DNA from 4 places in the Solibacillus sp. CAU 1738 genome. Region 2 is predicted to be linked to each of the others. Evidence: riboswitches for the same ligand, from Rfam matches in the RefSeq annotation. Region 2 holds a riboswitch; each other region holds the start of a gene.

Region 1 (7,774 bases), 250 kb from region 2:
AGCTTTCAACATTTTAAAAAGCGAGTATTTACTGCTTTAACTGACATTATATGTGAGCAAGGAAATTATACATTTATCATTCATGGTGGTGTCATAAGAGTTTGGCTTGCAGCATTTTTACATAAACCATTTCAAGATGTTACTGCCAAGCATGACACTATTTATACTTGTTCTTGGAAAGAATTTTTCTCATGGAAGGAGGGCACCCAATGCACGTCTATATCGGAGGTGCCTATAACGGTAAAAGAAAGTTTGTAATGGAAAAATTCAAGGGTGATGGACATATTCACCTGTACGATGGGGTATTACCAGAACTAGCTGATTTTCTACCGTCTGATATTGTCATCGTTAGTCGGTTTGAAAGTATTATTGCAAATGCTAGCTTACAGTCTGAAGATCAACTAGTAGATTCAATAATGGAGCGATTATTATTAATTAACAATTGCACAACGTTAATTTGTATATGTACCGATATCGGACGTGGTATCGTTCCACTTGATAGACAACAGCGATTTATAAGAGATACTTGCGGGCGTTTGTACCAAGCGTTATTTGAAAAAAGTAGCACGGTTACACGCATATGGTACGGTCTACCACAGGTGCTGAAAGGAGAATGATTATGAAGCAAGATAAATTACGTTATTTATTATTAGCAGCACTCATATCAGCTATTTGTGTAATTGGAAGCTTTATAAAGGTGCCAGGTTTTATCACAACTGCAGCGCTTGATTCTGCACCTGCCTTTTTATCCGTCTTTTTTTTACCTCCACTCTATGCTGGAGCAGTCGGGACTATTGGCCATTTAGCTACAGCATTAACATCAGGGATGCCACTCGGGCCATTTCATTTATTAATTGCAGTAGAGATGTTTGTCATCGTCTTTATTTTTGCCAAGCTACATCAACACAATTTTAAATGGACAAAGTGGCCATTTTTAATATTGGCTAACGGAATCTTATCCCCGCTGCCGTTTTATTTCCTTATATCACCAGCTTTTTATTTAGGCGCATTACCTTCTCTGTTCGTGGCAACAGTTATTAACGTTGTAATCGTTATGGCTTGTGTGCCAGTTATTAGTCGTGTAAAAAAAATGATGAAATGGGAAACGAGTAAATGAGAAATGCCATTAAAATTGATGCGACAACATTTGTGACAATTGATAATGCGGCTTGTATTGGTGAAAAAGAGGCTGATGTAGTTTATGTACCTAATGAAATTGCCGCCTATTTTACTGCTCGAACTGCTATTTTAGAACAGTGGTGCGCGGGTGCAATGCCGATTCAGTTGCTATTAGCGAATTTTACTAGTGATACTGCATGGGAAGAATATGTTAAAGGCTGCGAACGTGTTTTCCGAGAGATTGGACAAAAAATGCCACCAATTACTGGCTCCTCTGAAACAAATTTTGCTCCTTTACAATCGGGCCTTAGCTTAACAATGATTGGCAAGCAGCAATTTACACCATCAAAAATGCAATGCCGTTTTTTTGTTATTGGCAAACCACTAGTTGGTCAGCAAGTCATCGACCAACCAGAAAATGTTGCTAATTTAGCAGAAATCTATTCTCTTCTATCGACCGGCGTTATTCAGCAAGTTTGGCCAACTGGTTCAAAAGGGATTGGGGCTGAAATAATTTCTTTTGTAGGTGAAAACTTCACATGTGAAATAGATTTAACTCACTCTGCTGGACCGTCAGCAGCAGTACTCGTTGCCGTTCAAGAGCAAAATATTGACAAGCTTTACAGTAAGGTTTCGGCACCGATTACGGAAGTGGCTCCGCGTAATGAAATGTAATATGAATCTGTCAATAAGTCGTTTTATCCATGAAAATAAATATACTTGGAGAAATGCCATCATATCAACGTATAACCATTTGTACAAAAAAGTAAAAAATATAATGCTTGTTGCAGGGTAAACGACTATGATACAATGACAATAGTTTCGAAATATACAATATATAGTGTGTTGTTTAATTAGGTTCTACTATATGTAGATGAAAAGGGAAATCAGTGCAAATCTGATGCTGTCCCCGCAACTGTAATGCTGACGACTGTTTTATGCCACTGAAGTAATTCGGGAAGGTAAACAGGAGAATGAAGCTAAGCCAGGAGACCTGCCTAGTAAAACAAAATGCGCATTTCTTCGGGGGCTAAGAAATGGGAGCAGAGAATGATCATTTTTTCGTCTGCTTCCATTTCATTACATAAGCTACCTTCAAATGCGAAGGTAGCTTTTTTATTATGCAAAAAGGATGTGTCAACGTGGTTGAAGTAGTAGAACAGCAATTATTAGGCCAATTAATCAATGAATTTGGTGAGGAAGACTTAGAAAACTTAATTCGTTTTTCAAGCAAATGGAGTGCAAAAAATGAGCAAGCACCATTTGAGCAATGGATAGAAGCTTGTATTTTAGAAACGTTAAGCTTTATTGATGAGGACGAGCCTTACTGGACATTTGTAGCTGCTCGATTATTACGTGAAAAAATTTATAAAGAGCAGCGACAAAAGCGCGGATATGATGATGTATATGGCCAGTTTAGCCATTTACTTGAAAAGCTTGTTGAAAAGGGTCTTGTTAATCCAGCATTAATAGAAAACTATTCAAAAGAAGAACGAGATGCATTAGGCAAATTAATTGAACCTTCACACGATGAAAAATTTACGTATATAGGTCTTCGAACATTAATGGATCGTTATGTAGTTCGTGATTTTGATGGTACACCAGTAGAGTTACCACAGGAACGATGGTTAGTCATTGCAATGACATTAATGATGAATGAAACTGATGCACGTTTTGATAAAATTGCTGAAGCTTATTGGGCGCTAAGCAATTTATATATGACTGTTGCAACACCGACATTATCAAATGCCGGCAAGACACACGGGCAATTATCGAGCTGCTTTATTGATACAGTCGATGATAGTTTGCAAAGTATTTATGATACGAATACGGACGTAGCGACATTATCGAAGTATGGTGGCGGAATTGGTGTGTATATGGGCAAAGTGCGTAGTCGTGGCTCATCTATCCGAGGCTATAAAGGGGCATCCAGTGGTGTTCTACCTTGGATTAAACAACTGAATAATACAGCTGTGTCAGTTGATCAGTTAGGGCAACGCCAAGGTGCAATTGCAGTTTATTTAGATGTGTGGCATAAAGACATTTTCACATTTTTAGATTTGCGTCTTAATAATGGTGATGAACGAATGCGCGCACACGATATTTTCACGGGTGTTTGTTTACCAGATGTATTTATGGAAACAGTGGAAGCGCGAGGAGACTGGTATTTATTCGATCCACATGAAGTAAAAAATGTAATGGGCTTCTCTTTAGAAGATAGCTATGATGAAGTCAAAGGCGACGGCACATTTAGACAGCGCTATCATGCTTGTGTGAATCATCCTCTATTATCGAAAGAAACTGTACCGGCAATAGATATTATGAAGCGAATTATGCGCTCACAATTAGAGACGGGTGTACCATTTATGTTTTATCGTGATGAAGTAAACCGCAAAAATCCGAATAAGCATGAAGGCATGATTTATAGCTCGAATTTATGTACTGAAATTTTCCAAAATATGTCCGCTACACAGTTTGAATCTATTGAAATAGAAGAAGACATTATCGTGACAAAACGTAAACCAGGTGATTTTGTTGTATGTAACTTATCGTCTATCAACTTAGGACGTGCAGTAATGGAAGATGTTTTACCTCGACTAATTGCAATCCAAGTGCGTATGCTTGATAACGTCATTGAGCTTAATACTATTCCTGTTCCACAAGCTGACCGAACAAATCGTCGTTATCGTGGTATTGGGCTTGGGACATTTGGCTGGCACCATTTACTTGCATTAAAAGGCATTGCATGGGAAAGCGATGAGGCGGTTGCATTTGCAGATTCTTTATACGAGGAAATTGCTTATTTAACGATTCGTGCATCTAATGCACTCGCTCAGGAAAAAGGCGCGTATCCATTATGCCAAGGCTCAGACTGGCATACTGGGCGTTATTTCGAGAATCGTGAATATACGAGTGAAAAATGGCAGGAATTAAAGCAGCATGTCATGACTCACGGGATGCGAAACGGCTATGTAATGGCCATTGCACCGAACTCATCTACTTCGATTATCGCAGGCTCTACTGCAACAATTGACCCGATTTTCCAAAAGAGCTATTCGGAGGAGAAAAAGGACTACAAAATTCCTGTAACTGTGCCTGATTTGAATGCCCAGACAACATGGTTTTATAAATCCGCGTACTTTATCGACCAACGCTGGACAATTAAACAAAATGCGGCACGTGCTCGCCATATTGACCAAGGGGTTTCTTTAAACTTATACGTACAAAATACTATTAAAGCGAAAGATTTACTACAGCTACATTTAGATGCATGGGCAAGTGGAATTAAAACGACGTATTATATCCGCTCGACTTCAGAAGAAATGATTGAATGCGAATCATGCTCTAGCTAAGGAGGAACTATAAGTGCAAGTTACAAAACGAAAAATAATGGATAAAGAAGCACCAAACCGCTCTACATCAATAGTTAACGGTAGGTCTTCCAATATTTTGAACTGGGATGATGTTCGCTTTAGTTGGGCTTATCCTAAATATAAAAAAATGCTCGGTAATTTCTGGACGCCTTTTGAAATTAATATGAGTACAGATGTGAAACAATTTCCTACACTGACTGCTGATGAACAAGATTCATTTTTGAAAATTATTGGACTATTAGCATTACTAGATAGTATACAAACGGATTTTGCAGGGAAAGTAGCGGACTATTTAACGGATTCTAGCTTAAACGCCTTAATGATTATTTTAGCGCAGCAAGAAGTTATTCATAATCACTCTTACTCGTACATTTTATCGAGCTTAGTACCAAAAGATGTACAAGATCAAACATTCGATTTTTGGCGAACAGTACCTGTTTTACAGGAGCGCAATGATTTCGTAATTAAAGGGTATGAGGCTTTTGCTGAGGAAGCGAATGTAGAAAATATGTTACGTGCGATTGTTTATGACGTGATTTTAGAAGGATTATTTTTCTATTCGGGCTTTGCGTATTTCTACCATTTAGCACGCAAGCAAAAAATGGTCGCTACAAGTACGATGATTAACTATATTAACCGTGATGAGCAGTTGCATGTGGATTTATTCGTGAAAATTTATCAGGAGCTGTTAGAGGAATATCCGCAATATAAAACAGCGGAATGGGATGCTGAAGTACAAAAAATCTTTAAAGAAGCAGCGGAATTAGAGGTTGCGTGGGCAAGGGAAGTTATTGGCGATAAAATTGAAGGCCTCGATTGTGAAGATGTAGAGGCTTACGTATACTTCTATGCAAATGTTCGTTGTAATCAGCTTGGCCATGAACGTCCATTTGAAGGCTACCGTAAAAACCCGTTAAAATGGATTAAAGCTTACGAGGAAGTCGACTTAGGGAAAACAGATTTCTTCGAACAACGCTCACGTCAATATACGAAAATTAATATTGAAGATAACGGTTTCGATGATTTATAGTGTTTATTCTTACAATATTTCGATGTAGACAAAGTCTTTGTTAACTTTGTCTACACAAGTTTAGCTACTTGTTGTGCAAACAAGTAGCTATTTTTATGTCTTATCTTATTAATTCTAAAAGCATTGGAAGGATCGAATATTGTTAGAATTGATAATATGGAAAATCCAACCGAATCTGCCCCAACGGAATCCATAAACGACATTTCTTATTACAAGTGTAGGGAAGAACCAAAAGCTACTTCCATCCCACATCCAAATATACGTATTACGATATAAGCAACTTCTTATACCACCTGGACCGTGCTGCCATGTTGGAAATGCTGGCGTAAAATGCGGCGGTGGACCCATTGGCTGTGGGTGTTGCTCTCCTGGTGGCCCTCCATGAGACGGTGGCCCCCCGTGAGATGGTGGCCCTCCAGGAGGAAACGGCATTGGTCCTCCATGTGATGGTGGTCTTGCCGGAAGTGATGGCGTTGGTCCTCCGTGAGAAGGTGGTCTTGCCGGAAGTGATGGCGTTGGACCTCCAGGAGAAGGTGGTCTTGCTGGAGTAGGTAACATTGGCGTAAATTCAGTAGGCAATGGGTCGCTAAATGGATTGAAGCTAGGTGAATCTTCGTCATAAGGATAAAACGGGTAATTATTCAAATGATACTCTCCTTTCTACATAAACTCTTTTTAATTTATGAGGATAGCGTTGAAAGGTGAAAAATGTAGAAACGACAATTTAACATAGCACTATTATTTTCATAGGTGTCGTTTGTGCTGGAATACTTCTGGTAGTAGCGCCATAAATAACGATTAAATTACGATTTGCGGGATTTCCTATAAAGGCTTGAGAATTTGTTAGTAGTAACTGTGTAAACGGTGAAAGATTTAATTGCAATTGACCATCACTACTTATTAGTCGACTATTAAAAAAATCAACTTTTACATTTTGGTGCGGATGATCCTTCACAATAACGAGTGCTTGGTATTGTGGTGGATAAATAAGCGGTACAGGTGCGTTACCATCATAGTAACCAGTTATACGGTCCCCAACAACAATTGTTGTATGATCAACAACATACGTAGTTGGCGACACAACAAAATTGACGATAGCCCCGGAATTGTTTGTTACAGTAAATAATTTATTACAACCCGATTGGTCATTTGGTGTAACCATAAAATCACTAATCTTTGTTACAGTACCATGAAAAGAGTAAAACTGTGTCAATACAATACCCCCATTACAAAGTAAGCATATCTTTATTTAAAATATGCATAACAATAAATTTTGTGTTAGTTTTTGATAATGGCAATGTGTAGAACTCACATCTTCTATTTGTATGAATACAATGGGGAAAATTAAAAAGGATCGATACACATGTCTATTTCTTTTCCAGTTTCTATTCAAACGATGAATGTTTATAGTGACCAACAAAAAGTCGTTTATTATCCGCAAGTTTGCTCTATGCAAAATTTAGAGCTAGAGAAATATATTAATCGTCTCATAGTTCGAGAAACACAACAATTAATTGATAAGCAAGTAGGGAATATGCCTACAATAGTACAAGAAATGCTTGGCTCTTATGAAATCAAAAACAATCAGCGCAATGTACTAAGCCTATCGCTTTCGAACTATACGTATCATTATCACGCAGCACATGGTATGACATATATTAAGTCTCTCACATTTGATTTGCAAAAAGGTGTTTATTGTCAGCTGAAGGATCTATTTAAGCCTGGAAGTGATTATGTGAGAAGACTTTCACTATTAATTCATGAACAAATAAAACAGCGCAACATACAGCTCTTGGAAGATTTTACAGTCATTCGCCCAGACCAAGATTTTTACATTGCAGATAAGGTGCTAGTGATCTATTTCCAACTGTATGAAATAACGCCGTATGTGGAGGGCTTCCCAATGTTCCCAATTTCAGTTTATGATATACAGGATATAATAGATGAAGAGGGCCCCCTTGGAAGAATGGCGCAAAACAATTAGGAAACTAATAGAGTTGGCACATGTATAAGAACTAGGCGCAGAAAACAGCTAATGCTGGTTCCTGCGCCTCTTGCTCTTAGCGTGATTGCATTGTACATATTATCAATAGAATTTGGTTCATCACCAAAAGTCGGGGTTGCTATATGGACACCGCACATACACTTTGAGCGGACGCTTTCCTCGGGCATGGCTTCAGTCTCCTCGTCGTTCGTGCCTCCCTGCTCCTGTCGCTGCGCTTTTGTCGCAAATAAATTTCCTGCGGGGCCC
Region 2 (7,774 bases):
GCTACGCTATTTATTGCCACATAAAAAAGCTGTTGTACTCGCATTGTTGTTACTTGGTTTAACAGTTTTAGGAGCGGTTCTTGGTCCTTATATTATTAAAGTATTTTTAGATGATCATGTAGCAGTTGGCAATTTTGAAAAAGGTCCTATTGTCTTTTTAGCTGTATCGTATATGACCATCCAGCTATTAAATGTTGTAATTAGCTATTTCCAACATTTGAAATTCCAAGAGATTGCACTAAAAATTATTCAACAGCTGCGAATTGATGTATTTTCTAAAATTCATCAGCTCGGTATGCGTTATTTCGATCAAGTTCCAGCAGGGTCTATCGTATCACGCGCGACAAACGATACGGAAGCGATAAAAGATATGTATGTTGGCGTATTAATTACTTTTGTGCAAGCCGGATTTTTAATAATCGGTGTGTATATCGCGATGTTTTTATTAAATCCTATGCTTGCGGCATTTGCGCTCGTACTACTACCAATCATTATTTACATCATTTACTTGTACCGTAAACATAGCTCGGTTGTGTATATGGAAATGCGTGAAAAATTAAGCGAGCTCAATGCAAAGCTTGCCGAATCTTTATCGGGTATGAGTATAGTGCAAGCATTCCATCAGGAAAAGCGTTTTAATGATGAGTTTGATGGAATAAACAATAAACATTATGTAGCGATGATGAATAATACAAAGCTGAATAGCTTACTACTTCGACCTGTAGTTGATTTAGTTTATTTTGCTGCCATTATGCTAGTTTTATATTATTTTGGTCAAACATCGCTTCAAACGGCTGTCGAAGTAGGAGTTGTATATGCGTTTATTACTTATATTAATCGCTTCTTTGATCCGATTAATCAAGTAATGGAGCGTCTTGCTATATTCCAGCAAGCACTTGTAGCTGCGTCTCGGGTGTTTAAGTTATTAGACGAGGAAGAAGTAGAGCCCGCTCAATTAAATAGTGCGGCAAAAATTTCGAACGGTCTTATTGAATTTAAAGATGTCACATTTAGCTATGACAATCAAAAAGATGTACTAAAAAACATTTCATTTACCGTTAATCCGGGCGAAACGGTCGCGCTTGTCGGTCATACAGGTAGTGGAAAAAGCTCCATTATCAATTTGCTTATGCGTTTTTATGAATTCGAAAAAGGGGATATTATGATTGATGGCCAGTCCATAAAGTCATTTAGCCAACAAGAAATTCGTGAAAAAATGGGGCTTGTGCTACAAGATCCGTTCTTGTTTTACGGTACAATTGCCAGCAATATTCGCTTGCACAATCATACACTGACGACAGCAGATGTACAGGCGGCGGCTGAATTTGTGCAAGCTGATCAATTTATTGATACGTTGCCAGAAAAATACGAGCAAAAAGTGACGGAGCGTGGTTCGACGTTTTCGAGCGGGCAGCGTCAATTAATCGCCTTTGCACGTACGATTGCGACGAATCCGAAAGTGCTTGTACTAGATGAAGCAACGGCAGCTATTGATACAGAAACAGAAGTTGCAATTCAACATTCTCTTGAAAAAATGCGCAAAGGTCGCACAACTATTGCGATTGCGCACCGCCTATCGACAATCCAAGATGCAGAGCAAATTTTAGTGCTACATCAAGGGGAAATCAAGGAGCGCGGAACACACCAGGAGCTACTCGCCCAAAAAGGGTTATACCATAAAATGTATTTGCTACAAAATGGAGTGGAAAATCTCAGCCGAATCGAAGCTTAAGGTATAGGCATCTCAGACTATAAACAAACTCAAAAAATTGGGTTTGCTTATAGTCTTTTTCTTTTAAATAGTAATATAAAAGATTCCTTCTATTTACATTTTAGTTGAGTAATTTCAATTTTAATTAAGAGGGAACCGGAAACTATAGCGGCACTATCTCATATGGTAGCTGCTGCAAAAGCTCTGCGTCATGAAGTACAATATTCCATGAAATAAACTATATGTTTGGCTTCTATTTAAGAGGTCAAGCTTTTTAAATTTGCTTTTTTTAAATAATTAATGATATGGCATGATAAAAAAAGGAATAATAAGATTAAGTTACAAATTCAGTTTTGGATTTGTTTAAATGGGAAGAACGGTGAAAATACGGCGCTGTCCCGCAACTGTAAATGGGAGCACTTTTAACTTCTTGGAGATATACTTCTACTATATTTTTCTAGAAGTGTAACTCTTTTTTTATCGAATTATTTGGAAAATAAAAAAAGTATGCTAAACTTAACTACAAGTGAATAGCAATTGCAGAATAAAGGTGCTCTTTTAAGAGCTTAATAGGGAATTCGGTGCAAAGCCGAAGCTGTTTCCGCAACTGTAAGTGTAGAAGAATGTGCAACATATGCCACTGTCCGACGAGGAAAAATGCCTCCAGTAGATGGGAAGGTTGGTACAGGATACATGAGCCAGGAGACCTACCTTTATTTGATCGTATAAACTCTCTTCGGAAATTAGGAGAATGTATGGCAAATAGACGGATAGGTATGTATTTTTTATATGCTTTTCAAACTGTTTACCGCCATTTCTCTTATAGTGAGAAATGGCGTTTTTTTGTCGTGGAGTGAACGATGCAAAGTATTCATAAAAAAATTGGAGGTTTTGCAAGTGGAATTTTGGAAAAAGTGGCTTCATATTGCAGCCGTGCTTGTTTTGACGCTATCGCTTCTATCGCCAGCTGCTGTTATGGCAGAGACAGATGGATTAATAGAAAATGAGTCAGAGCAAATAAATGAAGGGTTGGAGGGAAATGAAGAAGGGGCTTTATCTGATGAAGGAGATAATAATTTAGAGAAAGATATAACCAAGGAAACCGAAATCGAATTATCTCCTGTTACTACTGATGATAGTGCGTCGATAAAATATTCTGAACCAGCAGGTCATGTGACGGTTTCTGTTGAGAAGTTTACCCTTGGACAAGGATACACAATTGAGCCAATTCAAGTGCCTTTCTATGAAAAGGAAATGGTAGGTCATGTAGTTGCTAGAGTGCTTGGAAGTGGTAATTATAATGATGGATATGATCAAGAAAATATTGGTTACTTAGCGAATATTAAAGATAGTGAAAGTGACGGTAATATTCCTCAATATATACTGGATGTAATGAAAGGAAATAATCAGTCGATTACGGGAAGAAATAAAGTAGGATGGCTAGGACAGCGTGACTATAACTCATCGTCTGGTTGGATGTATACAGTAAATAATGTATTGCCTAATGATGCTTTGGCGAGTTATCGAATTAATGATGGTAATGTAATTCGCTTGCAATTTACTGTAGCTGGTTTAGGTCGTGATCTTGGCTTTGGCAAGGAATGGGGATCACAACCTTATATTGAAGCAGCTAACAAAGACGCACTAACAGCAGAAATTGCTAAAATTAATAGTGCTGCAAATAAAGAAGAAATTTTAGCAGATGCAAATGTATTATCTGCTTATGAAGCTGCTTATGAACAGCTAACGAATATGGAAAGTATCCAACCAAATGTTGATGACGCCCTTGATCAACTAATTGCTGAGCTAAATGGAAACGGCGGAGAAGACGGCAAAATTGATAAAACAAAATTAAAAACAAAGATTGTTGATGCTGAAGAAAATAAAAACTCAGTAAAAGTTAGCGTAGACGGGAAAGATGTATACCTAACAGAAAAATGGGTAACACAAACTGCACTAGATGCTTATGTAAATGTCATCGAATCTGCGCAAAATCTGATTGAAGATGATAAAGCAATACAAGAAGAAATTAATGCGAAAGTATTCGCACTAAATCAGGCTAAAGTTACATTTGAAAAAGCTAAAAAACCAGGGACGAAATTTAATGATTCTGAACGAGCTGGTTATGTGACAGTTTCTGTTGAGAAGTTTACCCTTGGACAAGGGTATGCAATTGAGCCAATTCAAGTGCCTTTTTCTGAAGGGGAAGAGGTAGGGCATGTAGTTGCTAGAGCACTTGGAAGTGGTAATTATAATGATGGATCTGATCAACCAAATATTAATTACTTAACAAATATTAAAGATAGTGAAAGAGACGGTAATATTCCTCAATATATACTGAAAGAAGCGGGGAAATATGGTGAGTCAAATACAGGAAGAAAAAATAAAGATTGGCTTGGAAATAGCGACTATTATTCATCGTCTAATTGGATGTATACAGTAAATCATAAAATGGTTGATCATGTTATGGGTGGCCATCAAAATAAAGATGGTGATGTAATTCGCTTGCAATTTAGTGTAGTTGGTTTTGGTCGTGATCTTGGCTTTAACTATAGTTGGCAGGGAACACCTTTTATTGAAGTAGCTAACAAAGACGCACTAACAGCAAAAATTGCTGAAATTAATAGTGCCTCAAATAAAGAAGAAATTTTAGCAGATGCAAAAGTATTATCTGCTTATAAAGCTGCTTATGAACAGCTAACGAATATGGAGAGCAAACAAGAAGATGTAGATGTAGTTTTTAAGCAATTAGATTCTGCATTAGAAGAAGTAAGAGATATTACTAAAACTGCATTAGAAGAAGCAATTACTAAAGCTGAACAAAACAAGGCTTCCATAAAAGTAAGTGTAGATGGAAAAGATGTAGACATAACACAAAAATGGGTAACACAAGCTGCACTAGATGATTATGTAAAGGTTATCAAATCTGCGCAAGATCTGATTGCGAATGAAGCTGCAATACAAGAAGATATTGATGCGAAAGTATTAGCACTAAACCAGGCTACTGCTGCATTTGATAACGCTAAAAAACCGGGAACAAAGTCTAATATAAATACACCAACTCAAAAGGCTTATAATACTGTTGGTAAATACATGGTAGATCGATTACCTACACCTAAGTTTGGTAGTGAATGGTGGATTATTACATTAGCTCGTGGTGGTTATGAAGTACAAGCAGGCTATTACGACACGTATTACAAGAATGTTGTTGATTATGTAGTTGCTAAAAAGGGTGTATTAGATAAATGGGCATACACTGAATATTCACGTCTAATTATTGCCCTTACTGCTATCGGTAAAGATCCGACAAATGTCGGTGGCTACAACTTAGTTGAAAAGCTATCAGATTTCGATCAAGTTGTTTGGCAAGGTGTAAATGGAGCTTATTATGGGTTAATTGCTCTTGATACATGGGACTTTGAATTACCGAAAACGGCAACGACAACACGTGAGAAGTTAATTGATTTTATTTTAGATAAGCAACTTGCTGACAAAGGCTGGGCACTATCGGGAACTAAAGCAGACCCGGATATGACAGGGATGGCAATCCAATCGTTAGCACCATATTACAACAGTAATCCGAAAGTCAAACAAGCTGTTGATAATGCACTAGCTACATTATCTACTATTCAATTAGGAAATGGCGGATATAGCTCATGGGGGTTAGAAAATGCTGAAAGTGCAGCTCAAGTTATCACTGCATTAGCTAGCTTAGGTATTGATGCAAATAAAGACCCTCGTTTTAACAAAGTTATTGCCAATATTATGACTTATTACAGTTCAGAAGATGGTGGCTTTAAACATGTTCTAACTGAAACAAAAGCAAATGGTATGGCAACGGAGCAAGTTGGCTATACATTAGCTGCTTATCATCGTTTGCTAAATAAACAGACAGCACTTTATGATACATCTGATACGAAATCGAACAATCCATCTAACCCTGGTGAAGGTGGAAATAATCCTGATGGTGAAGACGGAAATAATCCAGGCAATGGCGGAGAGAACAACAATCCAGACGGAAATATCCCATTTGGAAAGACAACGTTCTCAATTCGAATTTCATCTTCGGAAATTCCATTAAGAGCAACAACTGCTGAGTTATATCTAGGAGAAACAGTATTCGACGTATTAAAACGTGTGACAGATGAAAATGGTATCTCACTAAGCTATCGTGAAACTCAATATGGTGCTTATATTGAAGGAATTGCTGGTCTCTATGAATTTGACCGCGGTCCTTTAAGTGGCTGGATGTATCGTGTAAATGGTAAATTCCCTTCTTATTCTGCGGGACTTTATACTTTATCACCTGGTGACGTTGTTGAATGGCTATATACACTCGATTTAGGAAAAGATATCGGTGGCTATGTGGACGGGATAGAAAATGGTGAAGCTCCTGGTGGAGGAGAAAATGGAGAGTGTAAGGAAGATACAGAAAATTGTAAAGAAGAAAATAAATGTACAGATGAAGATGAACAATGCACAGAAGAAACAGATAAGGATGAGGAGAATGGCGAAGAGAGTAAAGATAGTGCAGATGCTGAAATAACAGTTGGAGAAGGCAGTGACAAAGCAGTCATTACTGCTGAGAATATTCAGCAATATCTTGAAAACGACATTCAAAAGCTTGTTATTAAAATTAGGGATAATATTATAGAAGTTCCTACATCTTCCTTAAAAGACATTACACTTGCTGAAGATGAAAAAGTAGTTGCTTCTATTATTTTAGATCTTGAGAGCAAAGAGTTCACTGTGAGTTTTGGGGTTGAAACTGCTAAAGGTTTAATAAAGCCAATTTCTCTAGGTAAAGACTATTTAAAAGTTACGCTATCAGCTGACGATTTAAAACCAAATACTGTTGTTTTACAGCTTGTTGAAGGAGAATATAAGCCTGTTCCACATAAAATTGTTAACGGTGAAATTGTTCTATTCACAAAAACAAGCGGCACATTCAACGTAACTGAAAAACATGTTACGTTCAAAGACATTGAAAAGCTAGCAAATAAAGATGAAATTGAGTTTTTAGCAAGCCGTCTCATAATTCAAGGTGTGACTCCTGATAAATTTGAGCCCAATAAGCAGATTACACGTGCACAATTTGCTGCTTTTATAAGTCGTTCGCTTGGCTTACAAACTTCAGGTGAAAATTCATTTAGCGATACGGCTGGTAAATGGTATGCAAATGATGTACAAGCACTATACGAAGCAGGTATTACGAAAGGAACAACTGCTTCAACATTTAATCCTGAGGCACCAATTACACGTCAGCAGGCAGCTGCATTTATGGCACGTATACTAGAGTACCTAAATGTAGAAGCTCAAGTAACTGTTGAGGCTAACTTCAAAGATATTAGTAAAATTAGTGATGAATATTTACCTTATATTGAGCTATTAAATAGCCTTGATATTATGACTGGTAAACAAGATGGCTCATTTGATCCAGGAGCACATTTAACGAGAGCGCAAACAGTAAAAATTATAAAGCGTACGTTAAATATATCGGATATGATGTAATTTTTATTACTAACCCAAATGCATTTTGCCTTTGGGTTAGTAGCTTTTAATAGAATGGAGGATAAGTGAATGAAGCGAAAATTATCGATGTTTTTTATGCTGCTACTTGCTATATTATTTATCGTTACTCCCGTTTCTGCGCAAAATATTTCTACAATAGATGCTTATAATACAACTGGACAATATATAGTAAAGCATGCGCCGAACCCTAAGTTCGGAGATGAATGGTTTATTATTGCACTTGCGCGTGGCGAATACGATGTTCCGAAAGATTATTATGAAAAATATTATGAAAACGTTATGAAGCATGTTCAGTCAGTGAATGGTGAATTGCACAATCGGAAGTATACAGAATATTCCCGCTTAATTATTGCTCTTACTGCAATTGGGAAAGATCCAACAAATGTAGGGGGTTACAATTTAGTAGAAAAATTAGGTGATTTCGATAAAGTAGTTTGGCAAGGTCCAAACGGTGCTTATTTTGCATTAATTGCGTTAGACACTTGGGGCTTTGAACTTCCCAAAAACGCAACGACAACACGTGAAAAATTA
Region 3 (7,774 bases), on a different contig from region 2:
GCTCCAGTGCCCAGCCCCTCGAGGTCGCTTTTGTCCCTCAATCGAAAGCGTAAAAGATGCTTTCGTTTGAGAGCCATCCAGCGCTTGTCGGGGCTAAACGGGGCACTTAAGCATTTCTAATGTGTCTAGCTCCAGCGCCTAGCCCCTCGAGGTCGCGGTCTGCCCCTTTATCGAAAGCGTAAAAGATGCTTTCAATACAGGCCTGCAAGCAGCTGTCGGGGCTGACCAAGGCGCTTGCGCTTTTCTAATCAAAGAAAGTGGTGTGATGGATGGAGAAATATTTTGATATCGCGTATTTATGGTCGGCACTACCGCAACTATTGCCTTATTTATGGGTGACAATCTATATCGCTAGTGCAGCTGTAATTGTCGGTAGCCTACTAGGGTTACTCCTTGCCGCTGCTAAGCTAAGTAATAACAAGCTGTTACAATGGTTGGCAAATGTATATACGACTGTTATGCGATGTACGCCATCCATCGTCCTATTATTTCTTGTCTATTATGGCATTCCGGCGTTTTCGGAAAATTTATTCGGTATTAATTTGCAAAATGTTCATACTGGGATATTTGTTGTCATTACCTTTAGCTTACAGTTTGCGGCGATGATGTCGGAAGTAATCCGTTCTGCTTATTTAGCTATTGATCGGGGGCAGTTTGAAGCTGCTGTTAGTGTTGGTTTAACACCGCTTCAGGCATATCGTCGTATTATTTTTCCACAAGCACTAGTCATTGCTTTACCTAACTTTGGGAATGGCCTCATTGCTGTATTACAAGAAGGGGCGCTAGCTTATACGATTGGTTTCATTGACATAGTAGGCAAGGCAAATTTAATCATTGCGAACAACTATAATACACATGCACTAGAAATTTATATTGCGTTGGCAGTTATTTATTGGGTCATATCTATTGCGATTGAAAAGAGCTTTAGTTTATTAGAAAAGGCATTTAGCAAAGGGAAGCAACCGTTAAAAACAACGTAAGGAGGAGTGACAATAATGGAATTAATAAATGTAAAGTTTTTAATTGATACGTTTTTCGTCGCATTAAGCGGTGTTCCGGTTGCGCTTCTTGTTACTTGTGTGTCGCTGCTCATTGCTGTACCATTAGGTTTTTTTCTCGCGTTAACGCGTATCAATGAAATCCCTGTCCTGAAAAATATTACGAAAACATATGTATCATTCGTCCGTGGTACACCTGTAATTATTCAAATTTTCGTTTTATATAGCAGTATTCCGTTAATACTGGATGGTATTTTAAAAAATTACAATATTGACTACGCCATATACGATGTGAATCCACTTTGGTATGCCTATATTATATTTTCATTTAATACAGCTGCGGTGCTTTCTGAAGTATTTCGCTCAGCTTTGCAAACAGTTCCAAAAGGGCAGCTAGAAGCAGCACAGGCAGTAGGGCTAACGACAGCACAAGCGTATCGACGTATTATAATTCCTCAAGCATTAGTCGCTGCCTTACCAAACGTATGTACAGCGACAATTAATTTAATTAAAGCAACCTCACTCGGTTACGCTATTTCATTACAGGAAATTACGTTGAGAGCGAAAGTTGCGGCAAATGTTGGCTACAACTATTTAGAGGCGTATATGGATATTTTCTTCGTTTATTTAATTTTATGTATGACGGTTGAATATTTATTTAAGCTATCGGAGCGTCGATTAAGTCGCTATAAATCTGTCGTAGCATAAGGAGGAGCGCGCTATGTTAGAAATTAAAAATGTCCGTAAATCATTTGGGCAACATGAGATTTTACAAGGTGTAGACTTAACTATTGATAAAGGGGATGTAGTCGTTATTTTAGGGCCAAGTGGATCAGGGAAAACGACGCTTCTCCGTTGTATCAATTTTTTAGAGCGAGCAGACGCAGGGACAGCTAATTTTGGCACAATTGCAGTCGATTTAAAAAATGCATCAAAGAAAGAAATTCTTGAGGTTCGTAAAAAAACCGCGTTTGTCTTTCAAAACTACAATTTATTTCATAATAAGACAGCGTTAGAAAATGTAGCAGAAGGGCTTGTCATTGGGCGTGGAATGAAAAAAGAGGAGGCACACCGGATCGCAAAAGAAGCATTGAATCAAGTAGGGCTGTCACATAAATATGATGCTTATCCAAGCCAATTATCTGGAGGACAACAGCAACGAGTTGGCATAGCGCGAGCGATTGTGTTAAATCCAGACGTTATTTTATTCGATGAACCAACTTCAGCACTCGACCCGGAGCTAGTCGGAGAAGTACTAGAAGTAATGAAATCCATTGCCAAATCCGGTACGACAATGGTCGTTGTCACACATGAAATGTCTTTTGCGCGTGATGTAGCGAGCCATGTTATTTTTATGGACGGTGGGCGAATTGTTGAAGAAGGATCTGCTCATCAACTATTTGTGAACCCGAAAGAAGAGCGTACGAAACAATTTCTACATCGTGTATTACCCGAAGATTATAATTACCACATTTGAATATTCAGATAACAAAACATACACAACTAACTTTTTTTCGCTATAATAAGAGTAATGGAAAAGTTCATTTGTATTTTGTATGAGGTTCTTTACTTATTGTAAAGTTAAAAGGGAAACCGGTTTAAATCCGGTGCGGTCCCGCCACTGTAAATGCGAATGTTTAACAACAACCACTGAGCAATCGGGAAGGATGTTAAACATGCTTGATGCATAAGCCAGGAGACCTGCCTCTACATTACACCTACGACAACCTACGAGGATAGGAGGGTGGTACTATTTCTGCATTTGTATGTAGTCTAGTCTATTCTTTTGTTAGTCTCTCGCATTCGTCGGGGGACTTTTTTAATTTTTATTATCGGAGGAATTTACAGTGAGTAAAAAAAGTGTACTCGCTTACATACTATCCATTACGTTGCTGTTAGTGAGTATGTGGCTTGGAATTGCAATTGGATCAGCCGATATACCAATCTCAACATTATGGGATAAAGAAACAAATCCTACAGCATACAGTATTTTATGGAACATAAGGTTGCCACGTGTTATTTTAGCGGCATTAGTTGGAGCATCCCTAGCAATAGCCGGTGCTGCATTCCAAGGATTACTGAAAAATCCACTTGCTGATCCGTATACGTTAGGAATTTCATCAGGTGCTTCGGTAGGGGCTGTTGCTACGCTATACTTTAGTATGTCTATTCCGTTTTTAGGTACTTTCACGTTGCCAGTATTTAGTATTATTGGAGCTGCCATTACGATGATTTTCGTAATGGGCTTTGCAAAACTTGTAGACCGTTCTATGAAAATGGAAACGCTCATTTTAACGGGTGTTATTTTTAGCTCATTTTTAGGTTCTTGTATTTCACTAATGATAGCTCTAACGGGTGAGCAGCTTCGCGTCATAATGGGTTGGCTTTTAGGCAGTGTGTCCATGAGGGGCTGGCCATATGTACAAATGATTATCCCGTTTGTCATAATAGGTACATTACTCATCTGGCTAAACCGTCGTGAATTAAATGCGATGATATACGGTGAAGATCGAGCAAAGTATTTAGGTGTCGATGTAAAGAAGAGTAAATACGCTATTTTAGTAGGTGGCTCGATGTTAACTGGTGCTGCTGTCGCAGTATCTGGGACAATAGGATTTGTCGGTTTAGTAGTACCACATATGATGCGTCTCGTTATTGGGGCGGATCATCGACATTTACTCATCCTTTCATTTCTTAATGGTGCTAGTTTATTAGTCATTTGTGATTTAGTATCACGGACTATTATTGCACCAACAGAGTTGCCGATTGGTGTTATTACTGCATTTATCGGTGCGCCGGTATTCGCCTACATTTTTTATAAACAGCGCAAGAAGGGGGCATAATCATATGTTACGGGTAGAACATATATCAGGTGGCTACGGTGCAACCCCTATCGTAAAAGATGTTTCATTTACTGTTGGGAAAGGAAAAATTCTCGGAATTCTCGGTCCAAATGGAAGTGGTAAATCGACTTTATTAAAAGTGATTAGTGGGGTCATTCCATCAACAGCGGGTCAAGTGTTTATTGAAGATAAAGATGTCCATCAGTATTCTACAAAAGAATTGGCGAAAAAAATGGCAGTGCTACCACAGCTTCACGCGAATGCCTTTTCTAATTCTGTTCGAGATGCAGTATCGCTAGGGCGTTATCCACATCAAACGGGTTTTTTCTCAACATGGTCAAGTAAAGACGAAGAAGCCGTTCAAAAAGCGATGGCGCAAACAGGTGTTACAAAATATGAAAACACCTTTTTAGAAAATTTATCAGGTGGAGAGCAACAGCGAGTATTTATTGCTCAAGCATTGGCGCAATGTTCGAATGTATTACTGTTAGATGAACCAACAAATCATCTTGATATAGCACATCAAAAGCAAATTTTAGATATGATCCGCAAAGAAGCTAAAGAATCCGATTTGACGGTCGTATCAGTGTTCCATGATATTAACTTAGCCTCACTTTATTGTGATGAACTTTTATTAATGGAATCAGGCAGTGTTAAAGCGATAGGTGTACCACATGAAGTATTACTTGAATCGCAAATTGAGGAAGTATATGCCGCGCGTGTTGCAACATATGCTCATCCAGAAATACCGAAGCCGCAAATTACAATGCTACCAGAAGCGGTAGAGGAGTCATTTTTTGGAGAAGTGACAAAAGAGCATTTTGTTATAGCTCCTCATTTTGTTAAGCTACAAGCAGATGCCCCATTAAAAGTAATCTCTTCTGCAGTTCATAATGCAGGGATGGGCTGGTATGGGACATTCGTAAATCGCTGCATTGATGTCGATTATTTTTGTAATGATGTAAAACAAGAGACGCAGCAATTTTTAAGCAATGAAAAGCTATCCCCTACGAATACAGTAGTGATGTTAACGGCGGTTCCACCAGAAAATGTTGTAATTGAATCCTTTCTGGACGGCCGAGTAATTGTTGCGGTAACAGCTGGCATTGGAAATGCAGTTGACGCAACAAGAACATATGAAAGAGACGATGTTTTTCATGCCGGAACGATTAATACTTGGGTCATTATTAACGGGAAACTGTCAGATGAAGCATTTTACCAGGCGATGATTACTGCTACAGAAGCAAAAACGAAGGCCCTTGCGCAAGAAAATGTTGTAGATTCAAGAACAGGTACGATTGCAACGGGCACAGGTACAGATAGTTTACTTATAGCAGCCACACAAAAAGGGGAAGAAATGCCATATGCCGGTCCAATTACTGAAATAGGAAAATGGATTGGTCGTGGGGTTTTTGAAACAACTGTAAAGGCTATTGTGAAATATAATAGAAGACAAACAAATTAGGAAGGAAAGGGTGATACATGATGAAATTGTATACAAAAACAGGGGATAAAGGGAAAACGAGTATTATTGGAGGTCGTGTCGATAAGGACCATTTACGCGTTGAGGCTTACGGCACTATAGATGAATTGAATTCATTTATAGGCAAGGCGATGACAGAGCTTGATAACCGTGAATTATTTAAAGATATTTTAGCGGATTTAGAAGCGATTCAGCACGAGCTATTTGATGGCGGCGGTGATTTAGCGAATGTGATGAAGGAACGTCATTACAAGTTAACGGAAGCGCCAATTGATACACTTGAAGCGCGCATTGATGTACTTTCAGAAGAAGCACCACCGTTACAAAAATTCATTTTACCAGGTGGTTCTCCTGCTGCTGCGACGCTTCATATTGCGAGAACAGTTGCACGTCGAGCTGAGAGACAAACGGTATCATTAATGAAAGCCGAGTCAGACGTATCACCAATAGTACAAAAATATTTAAATCGCCTATCTGATTATTTATTTGCAGCTGCTCGTGTAGTCAACTTCAGATTAAATATCCAAGATGTAGAATACGTACGTAGCGCAAACGTATTTAGATAAATTGTTGTGAAGTTTGATCAATAATAATTACTCATAATGAGCAAAAATAATCCTATAAATACAAATGATATTAGCATTTGCTAGGTTGATTTCCGTTACGGCTGGGACGCTAAAAAAGCTACTGAAAAAGTGATTTTCATAAAAATATTCGAATAATTATTTGCCTTTATGATTTAGCGCTCTGATACTCCCTTTCCGCGGGCATGGCTTGAGCCTCCTCACTGCGTTGCAGGGTCTCAAGGCTCATGCTGATCCCGCAGGAAGCTTTGCTCTGTAGCGAAAGGCGCAGCCGTCAGCTACACTGTCGCACCGTGCTAAATCATTTGAAAATTGTATCGTTGTCGCAAATTCTTATTATAAAAAATGCGTGTATCTATTTTTTCAGTGGCCTCAAGCTAATCCTCAAGGAGTCGCCCAGCCTTCACTACAATCAACAATTATTAGTTAAGTTACAGTAAATGTTATGTGTTATTTCAAATCTCATATTAACTATTAAATTCAGAAATCATTAATATTCTTCGGAGGTTGGATTGTGATTGAAGTAAAATATTTGAAGTTAGATAAAACAAAACGCACAATTGTCATTTCAGATATTCATGCAAATTTACACCTTTTCAAGAGATTGTTAGATAAATTACAGTTTACTGCAGAAGACTATCTATTCATTAATGGTGATTTGTGTGAGAAAGGACCTGCAAGTTTAGAGGTAATTAACTATGTGCGCTGTATGTCCGAAGAATCGACGAATGTTTTTATTACAAAAGGAAATTGTGATGTAGTATTTCGTTCAGTAATCAGTGGAAATGAGAGCATCATTTCATATATGAACAGACAACAGTATTCTGTATTAAATGAGATGCTATTGAAAAATGGTAAATCACTGGATGATTTTGCGGACTTAAAAGAGCTAGCACATTATTACCGTTCGTATTTTTCAGAAGAACTAGAATGGCTTGAAGCATTACCGACTGCATTTGAAACAGATGATTTTATTATTATTCATGCAGGTATTGAAAATAATGTAGATTGGAAGCAAACAAGTGAACATTTTGGTATATCTACACCCTCATTTTATGAGAAAAATCATCAAGCTGATAAGACAGTCATAGTAGGACATTGGCCAGTCGTTAATTATAGGGCAGAACAAATTAGCTCACATAATCCGTTGATTGATCTGGAAAAGCGTGTGATTGCATTGGATGGCGGAAACCAAATCAAAGCAGACGGTCAACTGAATGCCTTGATAATTAAGAATGACACATTTTCATTTACATACGTGGATGAGTTGACATGCGAGATGTTCGTTCAACATGAACATGTAGACTCAACAGGAAGAGTTGGAACGGTTACATATCCGAATTACCAAATGACGATTATTAAGAAAGAAGAATTTTTTACACTTTGTGAAAATAATAATCTAGGTATTCAACAATGGATAAAAAATGAATATCTAATTGTTAATGACAATGATGCACGCTGCAAGGATGACCTTAGTACAACGTTTTTATCGGTAAATAAAGGTGACTCAGTGCATATTGTCAATGATACATGCGAAGGTTATACGTTAATTAAGAAAAACAATGGAGAAGTAGGATGGATTCCTACAAGTTGTTTGTGATTTTATGGTGTAAGCTATTTATAAAAATAACGAACAATCTATTTACTCTATAAACAAATAACTATGAAAAGGTGTATTTAATAAAGGCTATTATTCCTTATTGTTGATATTTGTAAATTTTGATCAATAAAGCAAATCAACTTGTAGTAACTTCAATGTCCATAATAAATCGTCCATTCTATTTTAAAAAGATTGGACGTTTTTTGTATTTATTTTTATTTAGGGTAGCAGTTTGCAGAGCGCGGCACCACATAGTACTCGCAAAA
Region 4 (7,774 bases), 260 kb from region 2:
CAATGTTACGTGACGGTGAATTTAGACCGGAATTAATAGACGCAATGCGCTAGTAAACTATAAAACTAAAAACTTAGGCAGTACAAACTAATAATTTAAAGTTTGTACTGCTTTTTTATATGGGCAAATAGGCAAAATATTACTTTACTTCTTCAATATATTGATGTGTAATTAGGTGAAATTAATATACAACAGAAGGGGTTTAAAATGGATGAGGAAAATATCAATCTTTATGCTATTATTTTTATTACTTTTCAATATGCCAGTGTCGGCAACTGCAAATGTGCTAGATTCATCCGTTACGGAAAATTTAGGTTCCTCTAATGTAAGCGTGTCATTACGATCGCTATCAACTGGGCATGTTTTATACGAGCATGGTGGAAATACATTAATGAAACCAGCATCAACATTAAAGCTGTTAACAGGAGCGACAGCATTATCAGTGCTCGGGAATGATTTTAAATTTACTACAAAATTATATATTGATGGTGAAATAGAAAATGATGTTTTATATGGGGATGTATACATAGAAGGCAGTGGTGATCCTACATTACAAAAAGGTGATTTTATTACATTTGCCAAAGTACTAAAACGAAAGGGTATTCGAACTATAAACGGGCATATTTACGGTGATGATTCGTTATTTACTGGTAGTCATTTAACACCGGGAATTGTCAAAGATGACGAAACGGAATATTATGCAGCCAGAACGACAGCTTTAACGATGTCACCAAATGAAGATTACGATGCAGGGACGATTATTATTAATGTGACAGGCACTACAGCAGGGAAAGCACCTATTTTCACTGCATTACCAAATGCAAGTGGAATGAAAATTGTAAACAAAGCGCGTACGGTTAGTCGAGGTGCTCAAAATACAGTAACTGTTAAACGGAATTATGGGACGAATACGGTTGTAATTGCAGGAAATATCCCACAAGGGAGTACGGTAAAGGAGTGGGTCACGTTAAATGATCCGACGATTAATACTTTACATGCGATAAAGGATACTTGGTTATCAGCTGGAATAAGATTTTCAACAACTTCTAATTTGAAGCGGCATAAAACGCCTAATACAGCAAAACTTTTATATACGAAACAGTCAATGCCACTCGACAAGCTATATCCAATTTTTATGAAGCTAAGTAATAATAGTATTGCTGATATTTTAGTGAAAACTATAGGGAAAAAAGAGCGCGGTATTGGCAATACGGAAAGTGGCTTAGTAGTTATGCGTGATTATGCTAAGACAATCGGGTTGGATGTAACAAAATGGCGTTTTGAGGATGGCTCAGGTATGTCACATAATAATAAAGTGTCGGCTAATGAGCTAACATCTTTATTATTTATTATGCAACAGCAGCCTGTCTATAATAATTTTTACAATAGTTTACCTATAGGTGGGCAAAAAGATCGTTTTGTAGGGGGAAGCTTGCGCAAACGTTTTGATACAGCTGAGCTTCGAAATCGAGTTGTTGCAAAAACAGGTAGTCTCACACAAGTTTATACACTAGCAGGCTATGTAACGGCAAATAGCGGTCGAAAATATGCATTCTCTATTATGGTAGAAAATAAAAGTCCTGCTGCTATAAACGGTATTGACCGAGTAGTAGAATCGATAATAAAAAATTATTAAAATAAATGGACTTTCTTAAAGTAATTTGAAATGGAGTTATTTGCTGTTTTGCGTTTAAGAAGGTTATAAAATAGAATAGTCTTTAAATCGTTTTACACTAGTATGCTAAAGTTAAATGTTAAATGAAAGCGCGTCTCTTTTCGAAGATGCGCTTTACACTATAGTTAAACTAAAAATTAAGTCATTTTATGGAGTGTAAGCAAGAAGCGTTATATCTTCTATTAGTAAATAATAATTTACTCGATTAATTTCATGAATTTTTTTAGTTTTGATTTACCTATTACTTTTTCTGCATCCTTCAAAACTGATTTTGGAATACCGCTGAAAATCCAACTTACATTTGCCCCTGCCATTAATGGGCGTAGCTGTTTTACCTCACCGATTGATAACTCAATATTTGTATTTTTCAAAACGAATGCCTGCACTTCTTTATCACTTGCTCTCATTAAATAATTATAAAATTCAATTGCTTTCAAAAAATCATCCTTTCAGGTAAATTACCTTTACAAAACACATCAAGTAAACTATACTAACACATTGTAAATCGTAATGATTTTGAATTAGAAAGAAGAGATATAATGAGAAAAACGATGATAGAATTAAAAAATGTATCGTTTCAATATGAATACACGCAAGTGCTGAAAAATATTTCATTCCGTGTTGAGGAAGGGGATTTCCTTGCTCTACTCGGTCCGAACGGCTCAGGGAAATCTACATTATTAAAATTAATATTAGGCTTACTAAAACCGATGAGCGGGAATATTGAGTTATTTGGAGAAAATGCTAATACGTTTAAGCACCGTGAGTGGATTGGTTACGTTTCCCAAAAATCGAATGCTTTTAACTCAGGCTTCCCAGCGACAGTGGAAGAAGTCGTGAAAAGTGGGTTAGCAAAAAAAACAGGATTATTTAAAAGATTGCCAAAGGATGTACATGATCGTGTATTAAAAGCGCTACAATCTGTTGGGATGGAACAGTTTGCAAATCGTAATATCGGGCAGTTATCGGGCGGTCAACAGCAGCGTGTGTTTATCGCAAGAGCACTTATTGCGGAGCCGAAGCTACTAATATTAGATGAACCAACTGTCGGAATTGACCATGAAAATGTACAATCATTCTATGATATGCTAGCAAAATTAAACGAGGAACGACAAATGACTATGATATTAGTAACACATGATGTCGACACTGTATCGGATCGTATTAGTCACGTTGCTTGTTTAAATCAAACAATTCATTTCCACGGTTATAAAAATGATTTTGATGTCATCTCTCAGCAAGAACTTGATGCTTGGTATGGCCATAAAGTACGAAAGATTCATTAAAGGAGAAGGCATATGATTGAAGCAATATTACACTATGAATTTTTACAAAACGCCTTTTTCTCAGGGCTTATTATTGGGGTAATCGCCCCTTTACTTGGTGTCTTTATCGTTGTTCGAAGATTGTCGCTAATTGCAGATGCATTGTCACATGTAACGCTTGCGGGGATTGCAGGCAGTCTTTACTTAAGCCAGTCTGTTACAGCATTAGCATTTCTAAATCCGATTTATTTAGGGATTATCGCATCGGTAAGTGGTTCGATTTTGATTGAACGTTTACGTAGACTTTATAAGCATTATGAAGAACTAGCTATTCCGATTATTATGTCGGGGGGCATAGGTATTAGTGCTATTTTTATTTCTTTAGCAAGTGGTTTTAATACTGATTTAATGAGCTATTTATTCGGGTCTGTATCCGCGGTTTCGAGGCAAGATTTAATGGTTGTAGTTGCAATCGCAATTGTTGTTATTATATTTTTGACATTATTTTTTAAAGAGCTATTTGTACTATCATTTGATGAGGAATACGCAAAAGCAAGTGGACTCCCAGCAAAATGGATACACTTGTTATTCATGATTGTCGTAGCACTTGTTATAGCAGCAAGTATGCGTATCGTTGGGATTTTACTTGTGTCAAGCTTAATGACATTACCTGTTGCAGCAGCAATGCGCTTGGCAAAAGGTTTTAAAGAAGCAATTATTTTAGCTATTGTTTTTGGTGAATTATCAGTATTAGTTGGTCTTGTTAGTGCGTATTATTTAAATTTAGCGCCTGGCGGGACAATTGTTGTGACATCAATCCTAATTTTACTAATTGTCATATTCTTGAAAAAACTTTATATGCAATTTACGGCGACATCAAAAGGAGTGTAGTAACTGTGAATGTAACACGCGCATGGGAAATTTTAAAAGAAAACGGTTATAAAAAAACAGACAAACGCGAACTGATTTTACACATGTTTTCGCAAACCGATAAATATTTAACAGCACGTGATTTATTATCAGTACTGAAACAAGATTTTCCTGGAATGAGCTTTGATACGATTTATCGTAACTTAGCAACATTTGTAGACCTGGGTATTCTAGATGAAACAGAGCTACATGGTGAGCGTAATTTTCGTATGCATTGTGAATCGGATCATCACCATCATCATTTTATTTGTCGTGATTGTGGAAATGTTAAAGAATTAGCAATGTGTCCGATGGAAATGCTTGGTGAAAAACTACCAAACTACGAAATCGAAGCACATAAATTCGAAATTTATGGAAAGTGCCCGGATTGTAAAGAATTATAAAATTATTTGGCAATATGCTTTATCCAGATTTATCTTAAGAGTAGGCAACATTTTGATGAGGTAAATGTAGAGTTATAGTTGTTTTTTGTTTAAAAATTCATAAAATATGGCAATATTATAAATTGACTCTATAAAATTTGTATTAAATATGATACATTTTTAATCAGGTGAATAAGTTTGCAAGGAAAAAGATGCTTTTTGCATAAAAGGGAATTCGGTGAAATGCCGAAGCTATGTCCGTAACTGTATGCGCTATTAATTTAAGATTATGCCACTGTTCAAAAGAATGGGAAGGTACTTAAATGAACGAAAGCGTGAGCCAGGAGACCTATCTTTTTCTCATCGTCACAAAAACTCTTCGGAATTAAAGAGAATGTACGGCAATGAAATGAATTACTTATATTTTAATATGTAATTAACTACATGCCATCGTTCTTTGCGGTGGTTTTTTTATTGTCTGAAGGGGTTTGAAAATCCTGGAAAAGGAGGGGAAATAGTGAAAAAAGATATGCGCTTTTCATGTTATCCATTTATGCGTGAGAAAAGCTGCTTAGTAGATTATGAAATTCGGACAGATTCATTAACGACACGCATAGGCTCAGTTTTTCCTAAACTTGAAGGAGAAGAAGTACAAGTAATTGTGGACGATTTAAAAGTTATTCATCCAATGGCATACCATATAAACGGTTCTGTTCGTGGTAAGCTAGCTGTTACAGAAGAAGATTTACAGTTTTTAAGTGACCGTTATGATTTCTATTTACAGCATGTTGGTGAGCAATTTAATCGTTTTGTACTTCCTCAAGGTGTGGAAGCAGCGGTAAGACTACATATTTGCCGAAGCGAGGCAAAAAAATCATTTCGTGCACTCCATAAAGTAAGTGAAGAACGTGAAGTACCAGAAATTTTATTTAATTATTTAGGATTATTAGCAAATGTCTTTTTCCTTATGACACTTTACGTGAACAAAGTGAGTAGCCAGCCAGAAATCGAATTTGTTAGTAAATCATACCCAATAAAAAAACGAAAAGAGGAAGTAAAATGAACAAGTTCAAAAGTAAATGGATAGCACCGCTTGCAGCAGCATTATTATTAGCTGCATGTGGCACACAAGACGCAGAGCCAGAAAAAGAAACTGGATCAGCTGGACAACAAGCAGCAGAGGAAGAACAATCAGGTCCTTATACAGTAAAAGATGACCGTGGAATTGATGTAACATTTGATGAAGTGCCAGAAACAATCGTAACATTACAACCAAGTAATACTGAGATATTATTCTCTTTAGGAGTAGGCGATAAAATTATTGGTGCAACAGATTATGATAATTATCCTAAAGAAGCACTTGATATTGAACGCGTATCAGATTCATACACAATTAACGGTGAGCGCGTAATCGAGTTACAACCAGACTTAGTTGTAGCGTATACAATGGGTGATCCAGTACAAATTGAACAGCTTGAATCAGCGGGTTTAAAAGTATTTGTTATTAATTCAGCAACATCATTTGATGATGTTTATAGCGATATTATTCAATTATCAGAAGTTATGCGTGTTGAGGATAAAGGTCAAGAAGTAGTTGAAGAAATAAAAAATCAAGTAGCTACAGTTCAAGAAAAAACGGCTACTTTAACAGAAAAGAAAAAAGTGTACTTTGAAATTGCACCATCTCCAGACATTTGGTCAGCAGGTAAAGGAACTTTCCAACAGCAGATTTTAGAAATAGCTGGAGTTGAAAATATTTTTGCTGACCAAGAAGGCTGGTTTAAAGTATCAGAAGAGAGTATTATTACTGCAGACCCTCAAGTAGTTTTAACTACGGTTAACTACAATGGTGATCCAGTGGCAGAAATTTTAGCACGTACTGGTTGGGATAAAATGCAAGCGATTGTAGGTCAACAAGTGTATCTACTAGATCCTGATGTTTTAAGCCGCCCAGGTACACGCATTGGCGACGCAGTAGAACTAGTTGCAGAAACAGTATATCCAGAATTATTTAAATAAGTTGATTGAAGGGATGTGAGCATATGCTCGCTCCCTTTTTCCTGTAAAGAGAGGGAATAAAAAATTGGGGAGAATGGTGTTTATTACAGGTGGTGTTCGAAGCGGAAAAAGTGCTTTTGCTGAATACTATGCAAAAAAACTATACTCTGTCTATAACAAAAAACAGCTATTGTATATTGCATCGGGTGTAGCGATTGATGATGAAATGCAAGCACGGATTGAACGCCACCAAAAAGATCGTCTGGAAAGTGACATCGTCTGGCAAACAATCGAAGTATCAGATGTATTGCCAAGCCAGCTTGAACAGTTTACTACTGGAACAGTTATTTTATGGGACTGTATTACGACATGGCTTTCGAATGTATTATACAAAACGGAGAATATTCTAGGTCGTAATGAGGCAATACAGCAATATATCGTGACATTTCAACAGCAACTAATGAGTTGGAAAGCAAGCAACGTATCCGTTATTATTGTATCGAATGAAGTATTAGATGAACAAAAATCGCATTATGCAGATGTAGAATTATATAAAAAATTGTTAGGCGAGCTTTCACAATGGCTAGTCGTATTTTGCGATGAAGCATATGAAATTGATCACAAGCACGTGAATCGCTGGAAATAGAGGTGTCATGATGAAAAACTTTGCCACTGGTTTATTGTTATGCTTTCAATTTTTCACTGCAATACCGGTGAAAAAACAGCTACCATTAACAGCAAAATCAGTAACTGCTATGTATGCAAATATGCCATTTCTTGGGCTTCTAATGGGTGTAACCTCTATATGTATTATCCAAATAAATGAACATTTTTTTCATTTTTCAACGCTTTTACTAGCCATCTTATTAATTATTACAAGTATTATCATTACGGGCGGTTTACATGTCGATGGATTAATTGATACAGGAGATGCTTTTTTTTCATACAAAGATCAACAAAAGAGACTAGACATTTTAGATGATCCACGTGTCGGAGCATTCGGAGTACTAACGATTGTATGTGCGTTGTTGTTAAAACTAGGATTCTTTTATGAAGCACTAACTAGGGATGTTCATTTATTCTATTTTATTGCGATTCCATTGCTAGCTCGTCTAGCCATGCTGTTTTATTTTGTAACGATGAAAACGGCAAAAACTACAGGACTTGCTGCCTATTTTAAAGGACTAGTGAATGCGAAACAAATACTTTTAATTTGTACTCTTTTTTTACTTGTATTACTAGGCGTTGCAATTTATTTTGGACAGTGGAATATGTTCATTTTAGCTCTTTTTATGCTTGTCATCATTGTCCTATATCGCCATTGGACGAAGAAAAATTTCGGTGGTATGACAGGGGATTTGTTAGGAGCATTGTATGAAGGGACTGAAATAATATTATGGGCAATGCTGTTACTATTCATTTAATCCGGCACGGAAAAACACAAGCAAACATTGAACGTAAATATATCGGTCATACAGATGAACCACTCGTAAATGTTGAAGCTGTGAATATGCCTTTAGATGCAAAAATAGTGTATGGTAGTG

What was found. A riboswitch is a leader RNA that binds a small molecule or an ion and turns the genes downstream of it on or off. The one in region 2 is predicted to bind cobalamin.
Region 1: another riboswitch for cobalamin. It lies ahead of AAFN87_RS02690 (ribonucleoside-diphosphate reductase subunit alpha); the one in region 2 lies ahead of AAFN87_RS03985 (S-layer homology domain-containing protein).
Region 3: another riboswitch for cobalamin. It lies ahead of AAFN87_RS11325 (FecCD family ABC transporter permease); the one in region 2 lies ahead of AAFN87_RS03985 (S-layer homology domain-containing protein).
Region 4: another riboswitch for cobalamin. It lies ahead of AAFN87_RS02650 (hypothetical protein); the one in region 2 lies ahead of AAFN87_RS03985 (S-layer homology domain-containing protein).

What each region holds. Positions count from the first base shown of each region.
Region 1 covers NZ_JBDQQN010000001.1:534,238-542,011, forward strand. Annotated here, with positions in the region: gene AAFN87_RS02670 (histidine phosphatase family protein) at 1-258, shown strand, start outside; gene AAFN87_RS02675 (bifunctional adenosylcobinamide kinase/adenosylcobinamide-phosphate guanylyltransferase) at 210-617, shown strand; gene AAFN87_RS02680 (ECF transporter S component) at 620-1,117, shown strand; gene AAFN87_RS02685 (hypothetical protein) at 1,114-1,794, shown strand; cobalamin riboswitch at 1,959-2,135, shown strand; gene AAFN87_RS02690 (ribonucleoside-diphosphate reductase subunit alpha) at 2,262-4,472, shown strand; gene AAFN87_RS02695 (ribonucleotide-diphosphate reductase subunit beta) at 4,486-5,523, shown strand; gene AAFN87_RS02700 (hypothetical protein) at 5,638-6,168, opposite strand; gene AAFN87_RS02705 (hypothetical protein) at 6,248-6,736, opposite strand; gene AAFN87_RS02710 (DUF3298 and DUF4163 domain-containing protein) at 6,887-7,507, shown strand.
Region 2 covers NZ_JBDQQN010000001.1:785,620-793,393, forward strand. Annotated here, with positions in the region: gene AAFN87_RS03980 (ABC transporter ATP-binding protein) at 1-1,732, shown strand, start outside; cobalamin riboswitch at 2,243-2,440, shown strand; gene AAFN87_RS03985 (S-layer homology domain-containing protein) at 2,609-7,222, shown strand; gene AAFN87_RS03990 (S-layer homology domain-containing protein) at 7,292-7,774, shown strand, end outside.
Region 3 covers NZ_JBDQQN010000003.1:376,078-383,851, forward strand. Annotated here, with positions in the region: gene AAFN87_RS11310 (amino acid ABC transporter permease) at 270-980, shown strand; gene AAFN87_RS11315 (amino acid ABC transporter permease) at 996-1,706, shown strand; gene AAFN87_RS11320 (amino acid ABC transporter ATP-binding protein) at 1,720-2,475, shown strand; cobalamin riboswitch at 2,541-2,720, shown strand; gene AAFN87_RS11325 (FecCD family ABC transporter permease) at 2,846-3,841, shown strand; gene AAFN87_RS11330 (adenosylcobinamide amidohydrolase) at 3,846-5,306, shown strand; gene AAFN87_RS11335 (cob(I)yrinic acid a,c-diamide adenosyltransferase) at 5,327-5,890, shown strand; gene AAFN87_RS11340 (metallophosphoesterase) at 6,423-7,508, shown strand.
Region 4 covers NZ_JBDQQN010000001.1:526,279-534,052, forward strand. Annotated here, with positions in the region: gene AAFN87_RS02620 (deoxyribonuclease IV) at 1-53, shown strand, start outside; gene dacB (D-alanyl-D-alanine carboxypeptidase/D-alanyl-D-alanine endopeptidase) at 212-1,636, shown strand; gene AAFN87_RS02630 (hypothetical protein) at 1,873-2,112, opposite strand; gene AAFN87_RS02635 (metal ABC transporter ATP-binding protein) at 2,215-2,961, shown strand; gene AAFN87_RS02640 (metal ABC transporter permease) at 2,974-3,831, shown strand; gene AAFN87_RS02645 (Fur family transcriptional regulator) at 3,837-4,253, shown strand; cobalamin riboswitch at 4,411-4,603, shown strand; gene AAFN87_RS02650 (hypothetical protein) at 4,750-5,295, shown strand; gene AAFN87_RS02655 (ABC transporter substrate-binding protein) at 5,292-6,251, shown strand; gene AAFN87_RS02660 (bifunctional adenosylcobinamide kinase/adenosylcobinamide-phosphate guanylyltransferase) at 6,325-6,876, shown strand; gene cobS (adenosylcobinamide-GDP ribazoletransferase) at 6,884-7,654, shown strand; gene AAFN87_RS02670 (histidine phosphatase family protein) at 7,627-7,774, shown strand, end outside.